Regions from separate parts of the Rummeliibacillus sp. JY-2-4R genome, predicted to be linked through region 3. Evidence: riboswitches for the same ligand, from Rfam matches in the RefSeq annotation. Region 3 holds a riboswitch; each other region holds the start of a gene.
The links. Region 3 has a riboswitch for cobalamin ahead of ACWV26_RS09325 ((2Fe-2S) ferredoxin domain-containing protein). Riboswitches for the same ligand answer to the same signal wherever they lie in the genome.
Positions count from the first base shown of each region.

Region 1: linked by a shared signal. The riboswitch ahead of ACWV26_RS01825 (ABC transporter substrate-binding protein) and the one ahead of ACWV26_RS09325 ((2Fe-2S) ferredoxin domain-containing protein) in region 3 are both predicted to bind cobalamin.
Region 2: linked by a shared signal. The riboswitch ahead of cobT (nicotinate-nucleotide--dimethylbenzimidazole phosphoribosyltransferase) and the one ahead of ACWV26_RS09325 ((2Fe-2S) ferredoxin domain-containing protein) in region 3 are both predicted to bind cobalamin.

Region 1 covers NZ_CM132623.1:363,772-368,060, reverse strand. Annotated here, with positions in the region: gene ACWV26_RS01830 (FecCD family ABC transporter permease) at 1-796, opposite strand, end outside; gene ACWV26_RS01825 (ABC transporter substrate-binding protein) at 802-1,767, opposite strand; cobalamin riboswitch at 1,870-2,050, opposite strand; gene ACWV26_RS01820 (DUF4822 domain-containing protein) at 2,341-2,889, shown strand; gene argS (arginine--tRNA ligase) at 3,133-4,289, opposite strand, start outside.
Region 2 covers NZ_CM132623.1:1,702,264-1,706,552, reverse strand. Annotated here, with positions in the region: gene ACWV26_RS08270 (cysteine hydrolase family protein) at 85-642, shown strand; gene cobT (nicotinate-nucleotide--dimethylbenzimidazole phosphoribosyltransferase) at 802-1,851, opposite strand; cobalamin riboswitch at 1,931-2,111, opposite strand; gene ACWV26_RS08260 (hypothetical protein) at 2,164-3,237, opposite strand; gene ACWV26_RS08255 (hypothetical protein) at 3,545-3,940, opposite strand; gene ACWV26_RS08250 (hypothetical protein) at 4,066-4,289, opposite strand, start outside.
Region 3 covers NZ_CM132623.1:1,927,765-1,932,053, reverse strand. Annotated here, with positions in the region: gene cobJ (precorrin-3B C(17)-methyltransferase) at 1-1,594, opposite strand, end outside; gene ACWV26_RS09325 ((2Fe-2S) ferredoxin domain-containing protein) at 1,874-2,239, opposite strand; cobalamin riboswitch at 2,395-2,587, opposite strand; cobalamin riboswitch at 2,812-2,996, shown strand; gene ACWV26_RS09320 (energy-coupling factor ABC transporter permease) at 3,170-3,928, shown strand; gene ACWV26_RS09315 (energy-coupling factor ABC transporter substrate-binding protein) at 3,928-4,236, shown strand; gene cbiQ (cobalt ECF transporter T component CbiQ) at 4,223-4,289, shown strand, end outside.

The sequences.
Region 1 (4,289 bases), 1.6 Mb from region 3:
ACAATAACCTGGTCATATGTGGTACTACTAGCCCTACAAATCCAATCGTGCCAGATACTGCAACAGCTGAACCGGTTAACATGGAGCCACCAAGTAATAACATCATCTTACTTCTCTTAACATTTACTCCTAAATATTTTGCACGTTCCTCACCAAAAACAATAGCGTTCAGTTCACGTCTGTTTATCCAAATAAGAACTGTGCCGATTGCAATAAACGGCCAAATCATCTTCACATATGGCCACCCTCTCATGGAGACACTTCCCATTAACCATGAAATAATTTGGCGAAGTTCTTCTCCTGTTAAAGCAATCATTAAGGATATGATGGAACTTAAAAATGAGCTTACGATAATTCCTGTTAAAATAAGGGTTTCCATTTTCATCGTTCGATCGACCAATTTAGCAAACCCTATAACGATAAGTAATGATAATAACGCCCCTATCATGCTGAAAGTGGGTAATGTGTAAATACCTAAAATAGGGGTCGAAATACTGAAAAAGAGCGTCATTACAGCGCCTACAGAGGCACCTGATGACACTCCTAACGTATATGGATCTGCAAGCGGGTTTTTTAGCAATGCTTGGAAGGCAGCACCAGCAATCGCTAATGCTGCACCCACAAGACCTGCTAATATGACACGAGGCATACGTATCTTCCATAAAATATTGGTTGCTATTTCATCTGCTCCCATATTCCATAACGTACTAATCGGAACCTTTACAGAACCAATCGATATACCAAGCCAAATGCTTAAGACAAGAATAGCAATGGACACGATATATCTTACGAAGATTTTCCTCACTTAAATGCCTCTGGATAAACAGCTTTCGCTACTTCCTCTAACCCTTCAGCAAGACGAGGACCTGTACGACTTGTTAAGTTGGCATCGACTTGTACAACTGCATTATTTTTGACTGCAGTGATACTATCAAAGCCTTGACGTTTCTTCACTTTTTCTATGATATTTGGAACGTAATTGTACATAACAATGATTGTATCTGGATTACGTTTTACGATTTCTTCTGAATCAATTTTAAACCAACCTGATTGATCATCTACTACATTTTTGATGTTTGCTAGTTTAAAGAATTCTTCCATAAATGTATCTTTACCCGCTGTGTAGATTTCAGGTTCATCTGAAGTTTCAACAAATGCAGTACGTTGTTTTACTTTAGCAGTCTTTTCTTGTACTTCTTTTACTTTTGCTTTCATGTCAGCAACGATTTTGTCTGCTTTTTCTGTTTGATCTGTAATTTGACCAATTTGTTCGATCGTTTGGTAAGTTTCTTCAAAGTTTGCTGCATTTTTTACAACAAAGACGTTGATCCCTGCATCTCTTAATTGTTGTAATCCTGTTTTTACTGATTCTGCACTAGATTCATGTGCAAAAACCACATCTGGTTTTAGGCTTAAAACTTTTTCAACGTTAAATTCCATACCGCCTACTTTTTCCTTTTTCGTAGCAGCTGCTGGGTAATCATCGTTGTCACTTACACCAACGATTTTGTCATCTAAACCAAGGGCAAATAATATTTCAGTATTACTAGGAATCAGTGATACTATCTTTTTCGGTGCTTCTTTGAACACCACATCATTTCCTAATGCATCTTTTACTGTCATTGGATATGTAGCTGTTTTTTCAGTAGATTGCGTTGTTTTTTCTGTTTTGTCAGTTGCTGATTTTTGAGTACTTGATTGATTGCATCCAACTAATAAAATGAATGCCATTACAAGCATAAACCCAAGTTGCCATATTTTCTTCACTGTAAAGCCTCCTATAAAAATAAAAATCTCCCGTACAAACGAGAGATTAGTTTACAGACATATAAAATGACTCTAAACACCTAATCTATCCTCGTAGTTGTAACGGTGGTTTTAAATACGGCAGGTATCCTGACTTGTGCTTTCATGCCAATTAAAGCAATGTCTTTGTGGCATTACGATTTGCTTGCACTTACAGTGGCGGGACCGCATCGGATTTTCACCGATTTCCCCTTTTACTCAGAAACAAAAATAATCCCTGAGAACCGTATTGATCAATTCAATTACTTTTTCATTATACCGAATATTTGGTTTTTGTGGAAGGTGTGGAATGGAAAGTAGTTATTTATGTCTTGGGAGTAGAGTATTTTGGGTTGGATTAGAAATACTCGCGCAGGATTACAACCACTCGAGCATGGATTAGATCTACTCAAGCTGTTCTTAGACTTACTAGGATTATTTAGACCCCCTCCCCTTACCTCCATCCACTCAGTTTAAAAAGTAAATATTTTAAAAGTATTAAAAGTCTAAAAATCGGTAACAGTGGTACTGATAGTAAAATATGGAGGGTGAAATATGAAAAGAATATTGATGGTCGTTATTCTTGCAAGTGTAATGATTTTATCCGCATGTCAATGGCAGGTTTTTGACAAAAAGGATATTACCGCAAATGAAACAAAAATACCGGTTAGTTCAGAAGTAAAGGGAAATGAGGAAGCTTCATTAAGTAAGGGTGAGAGAATTTCAAGGATTCTTGGAAGTACTGCTTGGCAAGGAACCATTGTTTATGATAAAAATCATAATGATTTAACAAAAGAAAATGCAGGTTTTATTGGTCTTGCAAAATATGATGCACAAACATCAAAATATGAATTCTTTGATAAAACAACAAAACAGAGTCGCGATTATGGGTTTTTCTTTATAACGAATGATGGTAATTTTCGTATCCTCATATCTAAATCCAAAGGAACCAAATCTATTGTTGAGTTAACAGAAGTAACGAAGGACAAGTATGTTTATAAAAGAATCGGAAAAGATGCAAACGGAAATGCAATAGAGGTTTTCGTAGAACATATACCATATAAAGATAGCGAACTTTCCTTTACTGAAGAGGAAAAAGACTAGAATGTATTTAATACAAATGAAGCAAAAAAGGACATTACATATTATTTAAAATATGCGATGTCCTTTTTTTATTTATAGATCATTCTTTTTTATTACGCTTTAATGAGCGGTTGAAGTACTTACATTTTTCCGGCTTCGGCGGCTAGACCCTCGAGTCACAACGCTTTCTCGGTCGAAAACTGAAAGGACGTTTTCGATTCGAAAGCTTATGTGATTTTCGGGTCTGAACGAGCCGCCTCAGCACTACATTGATTCCGGTGCTGATACGCCGATTAGTTTTAGTGCGTTTGCTACTGTTGTGCGGACTGCTGTGATTAGGGCAAGGCGTGCCTCAGAGCGTTCTTTGTTTTCCGCGTCTAGTACTTTTTCTGCGTTATAGAAGCTGTGGAATGTTGCTGCTAGTTCTTGGATGTAGTTTGCGATACGATGTGGTGCGCGTACGCGAGCTGCATCTGCTACAACTTGTGGGAAATCGCCCACTTTTTTCAATACTTCTATATCTTTTTCTGATGATAATGTGTCAAGATGTTCAGTTGAAGGTGTGAAGCCTTTTTCTGTTGCTTGACGTAAGATAGAGCAAATTCGTGCATGTGCATATTGAGCATAGTACACTGGGTTTTCGTTTGATTGTTTTACTGCTAGATCTAAGTCGAAATCTAAGTGTGTGTCACCTGCGCGCATTGCAAAATTATAGCGTACAGCGTCTAGGCCTACTTCTTCTACTAATTCACGAAGAGTTACTGCGTTTCCTGTACGTTTTGACATTTTCACTTTTTCGCCGTCACGTAGAAGGTTTACCATTTGGATTACTTCTACTTCTAATGTGTCACGGTTGTAGCCAAGTGCTTCAATCGCTGCCTTCATACGTGGAATATAGCCGTGGTGGTCAGCTCCCCAAATATTGATCAGCTTATCAAAACCACGATTTAATTTATCTTCATGGTATGCGATATCTGGTGTTAGATATGTGTATGAACCATCAGATTTAACTAATACACGATCTTTATCGTCACCAAACGTAGTTGAACGGAACCAAGTAGCACCGTCTTGTTCAAAAACATGACCATTGTCTTTTAGTTTTTGAAGTGCAGTTTGAACTTTACCATCTTTATATAAAGAAGTTTCAGAGAACCATACATCGAAATCTACACGGAAGTCTCTTAAATCTTTTTGAAGTTTGCCGAATTCGTGTTTTAGACCGTGTTCACGGAAGAATTCAAAACGTTCTTCCTCTGATTTTTCTAAGACATCTTTCCCAAATTCTTTTGATAATTCTTCTGCGATTTTGATAATATCTTTGCCGTGATAACCATCTTCAGGCATATCTGAATCTAATCCAAGCGCTTCGCGGTAGCGTGCTTCTAGAGATTTTGCCAATTTAGTGATTTGGTTACCTGCAT
Region 2 (4,289 bases), 230 kb from region 3:
CGATAGAGGGTATAAATAAATTTTTGAAGAAATATAATGTGTAGCTCAAAAAATTATTGATAAATGCATAAGGAGGAAAAATAATTGCAACAAACTTTGTTGATTATTGATGCTCAACAGGATTTAATTGAGGGTAATACTGAAGAACATGGGGTTTTTGAGAAAGAGAAAATCATTCTTAACATTAACACTGTAATTGATAAAGCAAAAAACGAGAACATTCCTATTGTTTTTATACGAGATTTAGATGTTTCAAAGGGAGAAGGACTTGGGTTTCAAATACATAAGGATATTCAAGTTCCATCTGCTGCTACCATATTTGATAAAGCTGCTACAAATTCTTTTTATGAAACTCCATTACTAGAACATTTAAATAAAAATAGTGTTAAGCATCTGGTGATTATGGGATGTAAAACAGAGCATTGTATTGATACAGCTGTTCGAACGGCAACAGTCAATAATTTTGATGTTACATTAGTTGGAGATGGTCATTCGACTTCTGATTCAAAAAATTTATCTGCAAGTCAAATTATTCTTCACCATAACGAAATTCTTCATGGCCATTATAATGTTGATAATTTTTCAATCGTTAGAAATACGAATGAGGATTTGTTTACACCTATTCACAACGAATTTCGATAATCAGAGAATTGTATCTCGTTTTAATAAATCAGTAAATCCCAATTTCTAGTTAAGAAATTGGGATTTTTTATACTGCAATACCCTATACTTTATCAAACTATGTTTTCTCGCTTTACAATCAACTTTATAAACTACTTTTAATTAACAATTTGCTAAAAATTAAATCTCCATCCCTACTTCTTCAAAAGAAGCCATATTTCTCATCATACTACATGAGGCTTCGATGATTGGGAAGGCTAGGGCAGCTCCAGATCCTTCGCCTAGGCACATATCCATTTTGAGCATTGGTTCTTTGCCTAGTAGTTCACTTGCTTTTTTACCGCCTGGTTCGTCTGTGGCATGGGATGTGATTAGATAGTCTTTTACTTTTGGTTCGATAGTTGTTGCGATTAGGCTTGAGACTGTGGAGATTAGACCATCAACAATTACTGGAACGCGGTTTGCTGCAGCTGCTAGCATGACACCTGCCATTCCAGCAATTTCTAGGCCCCCTACTTTCGCTAGGACATCTATGCCGTCATGTGGATTTGGTTGGTTTATTTCAATGGCTTTTCTTATTACTTCTATTTTATGTGCTAATCCGCCTTGACCAAGTCCGGCTCCTTTACCGGTAATTCCTTCTGGGTCAATTTGAGCTAATACAGATAGAATAGCTGTACTTGGCGTGGTATTACCAATACCCATTTCTCCAGTGGCTAGCAAATTGGTACCATTTTGAATTTCTGCAGTTGCAATTTCTATGCCTACCTCTAAAGCTTTGATTGCTTCTTCTCTTGTCATGGCAGGTCCTTGGGCAATATTCCCTGCTCCTTTTTTAATTTTTCGGTTGATGACACCTGCATCATTTGTGATTTCTTCCTTAACGCCGATATCAACTGTTACGATTTTTGCATTAGAAATTTTTGCGATAGCTCCTACTCCAGTGATTCCTTTTGCAATATTAAGAGTTTGAGCAAATGTTACTTCTTGCGGATTACTTGTAACGCCTTCTACATAAACACCGTGATCCGCTGCCATAACAATGACAGCTTTTTGATCAATTTTAGGGAATATTTCTCTAGTAATCCCTGAAAGTTGAACTGCAATTTCTTCTAATTTCCCTAGACTTGTCGGTGGTTTGATGAGGCTATCCACTCTTTGTCTTGCTTTTAACATCATCTCTTTGTCTAAGTCTTCAATTTTTTCAATAGTTTCTTGTAATAAGCTCATTTTCATCTCTCCCGAATAAAAATTAAAAGCCTGCAGTTTATTTGCATCACAAATAAACCGCAGACTTTTCCATCATCTGTTCATTTCAAGTTATAAGGCAGGTCTCCTGGCTCGGGGTCATGATTTCATCGGGCCTTCCCAGAATTTAATCCAGTGGCATTTCCGACAAACGATTCCCCTACAGTGGCGGGTCCGCTGAAGATTTTACTTCATTCCCTATTCTCCCTAAAAATTCGGGCACCTTATACTTTTATTGAATTTTCAATTAATAATGATACTAGAGTAGTAGTGTGAATGCAATACTATTACATTTTAAAATTTAATTTGTTTTAATCGAGAATCTTCTATATATAAAAGTTGTCCTGTTTTAACATCTACAGAATAGAATTGTGGTCCTTTATCCCAATTAAAGCTTTTTAAAGTTTTAATTCGTTTACCATTAAAATCATAAAGAGCATAAACACTCGCCTCATTATCACCATAAGTAATAGCAATTAAGCGTTTTCTCTGAAGGTCTACGTCTAATACATTGCCTTGGACTGTTTTTGCAAGTTTTGTAATCGTTAATTTTGTAAAATCTAAGAAATAGTTGCTATTATCGCTATATGATCTGATTATCATACCATTATTGGATACTGAATAATTTCCTTCACCACAACCAGTATTACCATATAATTTTTCTTTGGAAGTAATTGATTTTAAACTTTTCCCATTCAAATCCATACGATATAACTTACCGCTTTTTACAAAATAAATTGATTTCTTATTAACCCAAAAGTCGTCTACACCTTTTTGAAGGGTTTGTTTACTTTTTCCACTTAAAGAAGACTTAACAATTGTAAAATTCCCCATCGCTTCGTTGACTATTTTTGCATAGTACATAGAATTGCCGGTTATGACAAATGCATTTTTAGCATCTGAGGAAACTTTATCTGTTACAACCTTACTAACTTTTCCATTGCTTGCACGTTTATAGATTTCAAGAATAGTAGCTCCACCGCCACCACAACTACCAGCATAGATACTATCAAATACAAATTTAGTAAAATATACATCTTTTCCAACTGCTTGTACATCACGAATTGGTTTTACATTTGCTGAATATGGATCATATTGCGAGGTATCTGCTAATTTACCATTTACTAAAAAGAAATTTACATCATTTAATTTAATCGGTGGCTTTTTTGCATCTACTAAAGTATAAACTTTTTCCTTCAATACAGCAGAAGACTTTCCATTTGGAACGGCTTTATAAATCCCAGGAGAATTTTTGGCTGTCCCTGCAACGGGATAATACATTTCTTTCGTCGCTGCAAATGTATTGGTTGGAAGTAGCGTACTCACTAATAGGACGCTCAGTAAAACGAAAAATTTCATCAATTTCAACCTTTTTCCCTCCATATTTTATTTCTACGTTCATTTTATCTAGTTGTTTAATAGAATCTTCAGTTATTTAGATTTACAAAACATGAATGTAGAAATAAGCTTAATTATCTTGCTAAAAAGCTGCCCACTCCTTTCTAACAGTATTCTTACATAATATAATAATATGACAGGAGAGTATATACTATATACCTATTTTATTCTATTTATAGGAATATAATCAGACCCTTTATAACGTTTCATTGCATAACAAATAAACTACAGACTAAAAAAAGTCCCTAGCCTAAGGTAATTTCTATGCTTGAATTGATTAAACATATGCAGAACAGATTACCCCAAGACAACCATCCGCTGCATTAAAATCGACATAATATCTGTCAATAAGCATTGAGTGTTGATTGAATTGTTCTGTTACTAATTTTTTGACTACTTGATAATCTTTCATCACTTCTTTATATCTGATAGAATTTTGCGCTTTAGTATAGTGCGGTTCTTCTTGAAATAAAATCCTATCCAAAAATATTCTACGTGATTCAATCTTTTTTGGTTGCGGTTTAACAAATTCATATACAAAAATCATAAAGTGTTTCATTTCGGATCTGGTTCTCTTTACATAATCTAGCGTGGCAATAACTTTTCTATCAATCTCTTCTTGATTTACATTTTCTCTATACCATTTTTCCACTTGAACTTCTATGTTTTGCATTGTTATTCCTCCTTATCATCCCTTTGATATTCTTACTATACATAGGGATAATAAAAAGTGTTACGCAGGTAAAAATAAAGCATGCTTCTCAATACATCTCTTCATTAAACAACTCTTTTTGAAAACTATTTGTCAGCTTTAAACACAATTGTAAAATCTGAACCTAACTCCGTTTTTACTTTTTCAGTAAGATTTAGTCCCATTTTATTATGCTTATCTTTTGGCATTTTCTTATATTGTAGTGTCCATTGGAATAATTCTTCTTGAAGTTCATCTGATAGTGGGAAGTCATCAATATCTAGATTCCAGCCACAATTATTGCACCAAATTGGATCTGCACAATAATCAG
Region 3 (4,289 bases):
CTCTTTTGAAGTATTTAAATAGTCGCTCATTTGGATGTGCATTTTCTTTATACTCTTTGATAATGCTCGTAATCACATCAACGATTTTGTCTGGTTCAATACCTTCCGCTACAGGTTGTCCAGCATGCGCTGTTCTTCCAACGGGTTTTGCTCCCAAGAACAGATCAAATTTCCCTTTTCTATAGATGATGCCAATATCTTCAGTTACCGCTTTATAACAAGCCATTCCGCATCCATTAAAGCCAATTGTTAATTCTTTCGGTAACTGAACGCCACCTAATTTTTCTTGTATTTCTTCTGCATAAGGAATACCACCCGTTTTTTCACCGTCACAGAAATCGCATGCTTTTAATGTCAGTACATCTCCAACTGGTGATAGTAGGAATCCAACTCCTTGTAGCTTATTCGTAATGCTCTCTGGATTTGAAGTTGGAATCTTTAATACGATTTGATGATTTGGTGTATATTCCATTGTTCCTTTTTCTCCAACTACCATTGCTAATGTCATCATTTGTTCAGGTGTGAATTTTTTATTTGCTACACCCGGACTTACGGCTAATTCGAAAATTTCTTCAAAGTTTTGATGTACGTACTGAGAAGTTTTGGGTTGTTCTCCAGTTACACGTTTTAATGCTTCCATCGCCATTTCATACGAGCTAATTTTTGGTAATGAAGGGTTTACAGCTTCATTCATTTGAACATTTGTTACTTTTTCAGCAACTGCAACAGAAGATTGCGCTCGTTGAACACCGGTTTCTTGATCCATCGCCCAAGGTTCTGCTTCTGCTTTTAATCGTTGATGTGGTTTTAAAGATTGTTTCTCTGTGTTCAATGTGTATTTTCTTTGGTAACCACGAGGAGTAATCATTTTATTGTCATAAAGGAAAGTTGAAGAATTCCCAATAATAACTGTTGTTAACATACCAATATCATGATCTAACATTTCCGCTAGATTTGTGATGATAATATGTTGACGATCACGATAAGCGCTTTTTACAAGACCAACTGGTGTTTCAGGAGATCTGTACTGAAGTAGAATTCGTTGTGCCTCTACAATTTGGCGTGTTCTTCTTCCGCTTCGAGGGTTATACAGTGCAATAACAAAATCGGCCATTGCTGCTGCTTCTACTCTTTTAGCGATTAGATCCCATGGAGTTAAATGATCACTCAAACTGATAGTACAAGAATCATGCATTATCGGAGCGCCAAGTAATGAACCACATGAATTAATAGCAGAAATCCCAGGAATTATCTCTATAGGAACCCCATTTGCTTCCGACCACCCTTTTTCGATTAAAACCTCATATACCAAACCTGCCATTCCATAAACACCTGCATCACCACTTGAGATTACAGCTACTTTTTTACCAGCTTCCGCTTGGCGAACGGCTTCTTGCGCCCTGGATACTTCTTCTGTCATTCCAGTACTGATGACAGTTGTTTCATTTTTTATTAAATCTTGAACGAGTTCTACATACGTTTTATAACCAATAATAAAATCGCTATCTTGAAGGGCTTCAACGGCTCTTGTTGTAATATGTTTAAAATCCCCAGGTCCAAAACCAACGACATATAGTTTTCCTTGTTTTGTCACGTGTAATCACTCCCTATATGATTTATCCCGCATTAACCGACAGTAAGACCTTCACCCCAAGTTGAAGGGTTTATATAGAAAATATATGAGGGTCAAATACCAGTAAACGCCCTTTTGATGAGATACAATGAAACTTACTGATGCGTTTGCACAAAGTTAGTTGAACCAATAGAGTTCGTACTGTCGATTGATTTGAAGCATACACTTGAAATCTTAGAAACAGTAGACCGGGATTAACAATCAGTGGGGATAAAACCTTCCACTGACTGAAGTTTCACTTTATTTGCTTTTATCAATTCCAGTTATGGAGGCAACTTTTGGGTTCAGAATCATTTTCCCATCTTTCATTTGGTAGATTGTGTTTTGCTTGTTATGTTGTGTAATACAATCTCTTACAATTTCGCGACCTATTTCAGAAGTCGATGCTTTATACCAGCTTCCTTGCGGATAAGCAATAACGATACAAGCATCCTTACATCTTCCATTACAACGCGTTCTTGTTGTATGAATTTGTTCATCTAAACCTAAGTGTGCAATTTCATCTCGAATTGCCACTGTTATATCTTCAGCACCTTTTCTCATACATGAACTTCCATTACAAATGAATAAATGACTTTTCATACTAGCTAAATTCCAAGTTGTCATATAAATCCTCCAATTCAAAAATTTTCTTTAGAAAAGGAAAGAAAAAAACCTTAATTCAAAGAATTAAGGTTTAAAAACTAGAGAATTCAGAAAATTATCATATGTACATAACAACAATCTGCTTATTAGTCTTTACCTTTCCCTCCGAAAAGTATCATACATTACATTTAAAAGCAGGTTTCCTGGCTTCACTTCACTTTACTCTGATCTCTTCCCAGTCACTAACTTCGACCAGTGAGTACGCATCATTTCATCCATGTAACAGTAGCGGGGGCTGCATCGGACTTAAACCGATTTCCCTATTATCCCTTATATTCTTATAAAGGCACTTTTAAAATTCTATGAAATTGTATAATTTAGTAAATTTAAAACTTAAAACAATCATATACCATTTTTTAATAATTTCAAATATATTTTTTTGAATCAAACAATTTATATGAGTTTTATGTACTTAATTTGTTAGTAATTTAAACTTTTAACTTTTCTATGTTCATCTTTTGTAAAAAAATTTATTTATAAAAAATTTAGTAGAATTGAAAATATAAAAATGATACACTTGGGGAGTAATCTTACAATTCAATAAACTTTATGGTGCTAAATTAGTTTATTTAGCTTAATAGGGAAGTTTGTGAAATACAAACGCGGTCCCGCCACTGTAAAGACGAGTTTTGTTCTTAGATGCCACTGTCAACGATGGGAAGGTTAGAACATAATGATGACTCTAAGCCAGGAGACCTGCCAAAAGTGTGGATTCGATTCAGCCTACGAGGATAGGTGTGAGAATAGATATGCTTTTACATTTGGTATTGGTTTACTATTCGTTTACACTTCTTCAGTTCGAGGAAGTGTTTTTTTATGTCCTACAAAGTATTAAAGGGGTGGCGTCAAATATTATCTAACAAATGAATACGAATAGAGAGGGAAAAATTCATGAAAATAGTAAAAAAATTATTAAATTGGAGACTTATTTATTTTCTTACGGCAATCATGATCGTGCCAAAACCTGCTTTTGCCATGCACATCATGGAAGGATTTTTACCTGTCGAATGGGCCATTTTCTGGTGGGCTATAACTATTCCATTTTTAGTCATTGGATTCCGTTCAATTCGAAAAACAATTATTGAAAATCCGGAAACTAAGATGATGCTAGGTTTATCAGGAGCCTTTGCATTCGTTTTATCTGCACTGAAAATACCATCTGTAACAGGTAGCTGTTCTCATCCTACCGGTGTAGGTCTTGGTACTGTTCTGTTTGGTCCATTTGCAATGAGCATTGTTGGTTTTATTGTTCTATTATTTCAAGCTTTGTTATTAGCACATGGTGGTTTAACGACTTTAGGAGCAAATACATTTTCTATGGCAATCGTAGGTCCGCTTATTTCTTATGGTGTATATAAAGGAGTGGCCAAATTGGGGTTATCATTCTCATTTGCGGTATTTTTAGCTGCTTCTCTTGGTGACTTGGGTACGTATGTTGTCACATCAATCCAATTAGCACTTGCTTTCCCATCAGAAGTGGGTGGCTTCATTGCCTCTTTCACTAAATTTAGTAGTATCTTCGCTCTTACACAAATTCCGTTAGCAGTGAGTGAAGGTATTCTGACTGTTGTGATTATGAATTTTTTACAAAAATACAACTTAGCAGAATTAAATGCGCTAAAAGTATTTAAGAAAGGTGCACAACAATAATGAAAAAAAATCTTCTCTTAATTGCAATTGTTGTTATATTAGCGATTTTCCCTTTGCTTTTTCAAAAGGGCGCTGAATTCAGTGGTGCTGATGCTGAAGCTGAGGCTACAATTAATAAAATTGATATAAATTATCAACCATGGTTTTCAAGTATTTGGGAACCACCAAGTGGCGAAATTGAAAGTTTATTGTTCAGTTTACAAGCTGCTATTGGTGCTGGATTCATCGGATATTTTATCGGACTTTCTCGTGGAAAACATAAAAAATCAGAAGGAAAAGTAGGCAAAGGTAACCATGCTACTCATTGATCAATACGCTTATATCAATCGACTTGCAAAGATCCATCCAGTCGAAAAAATTA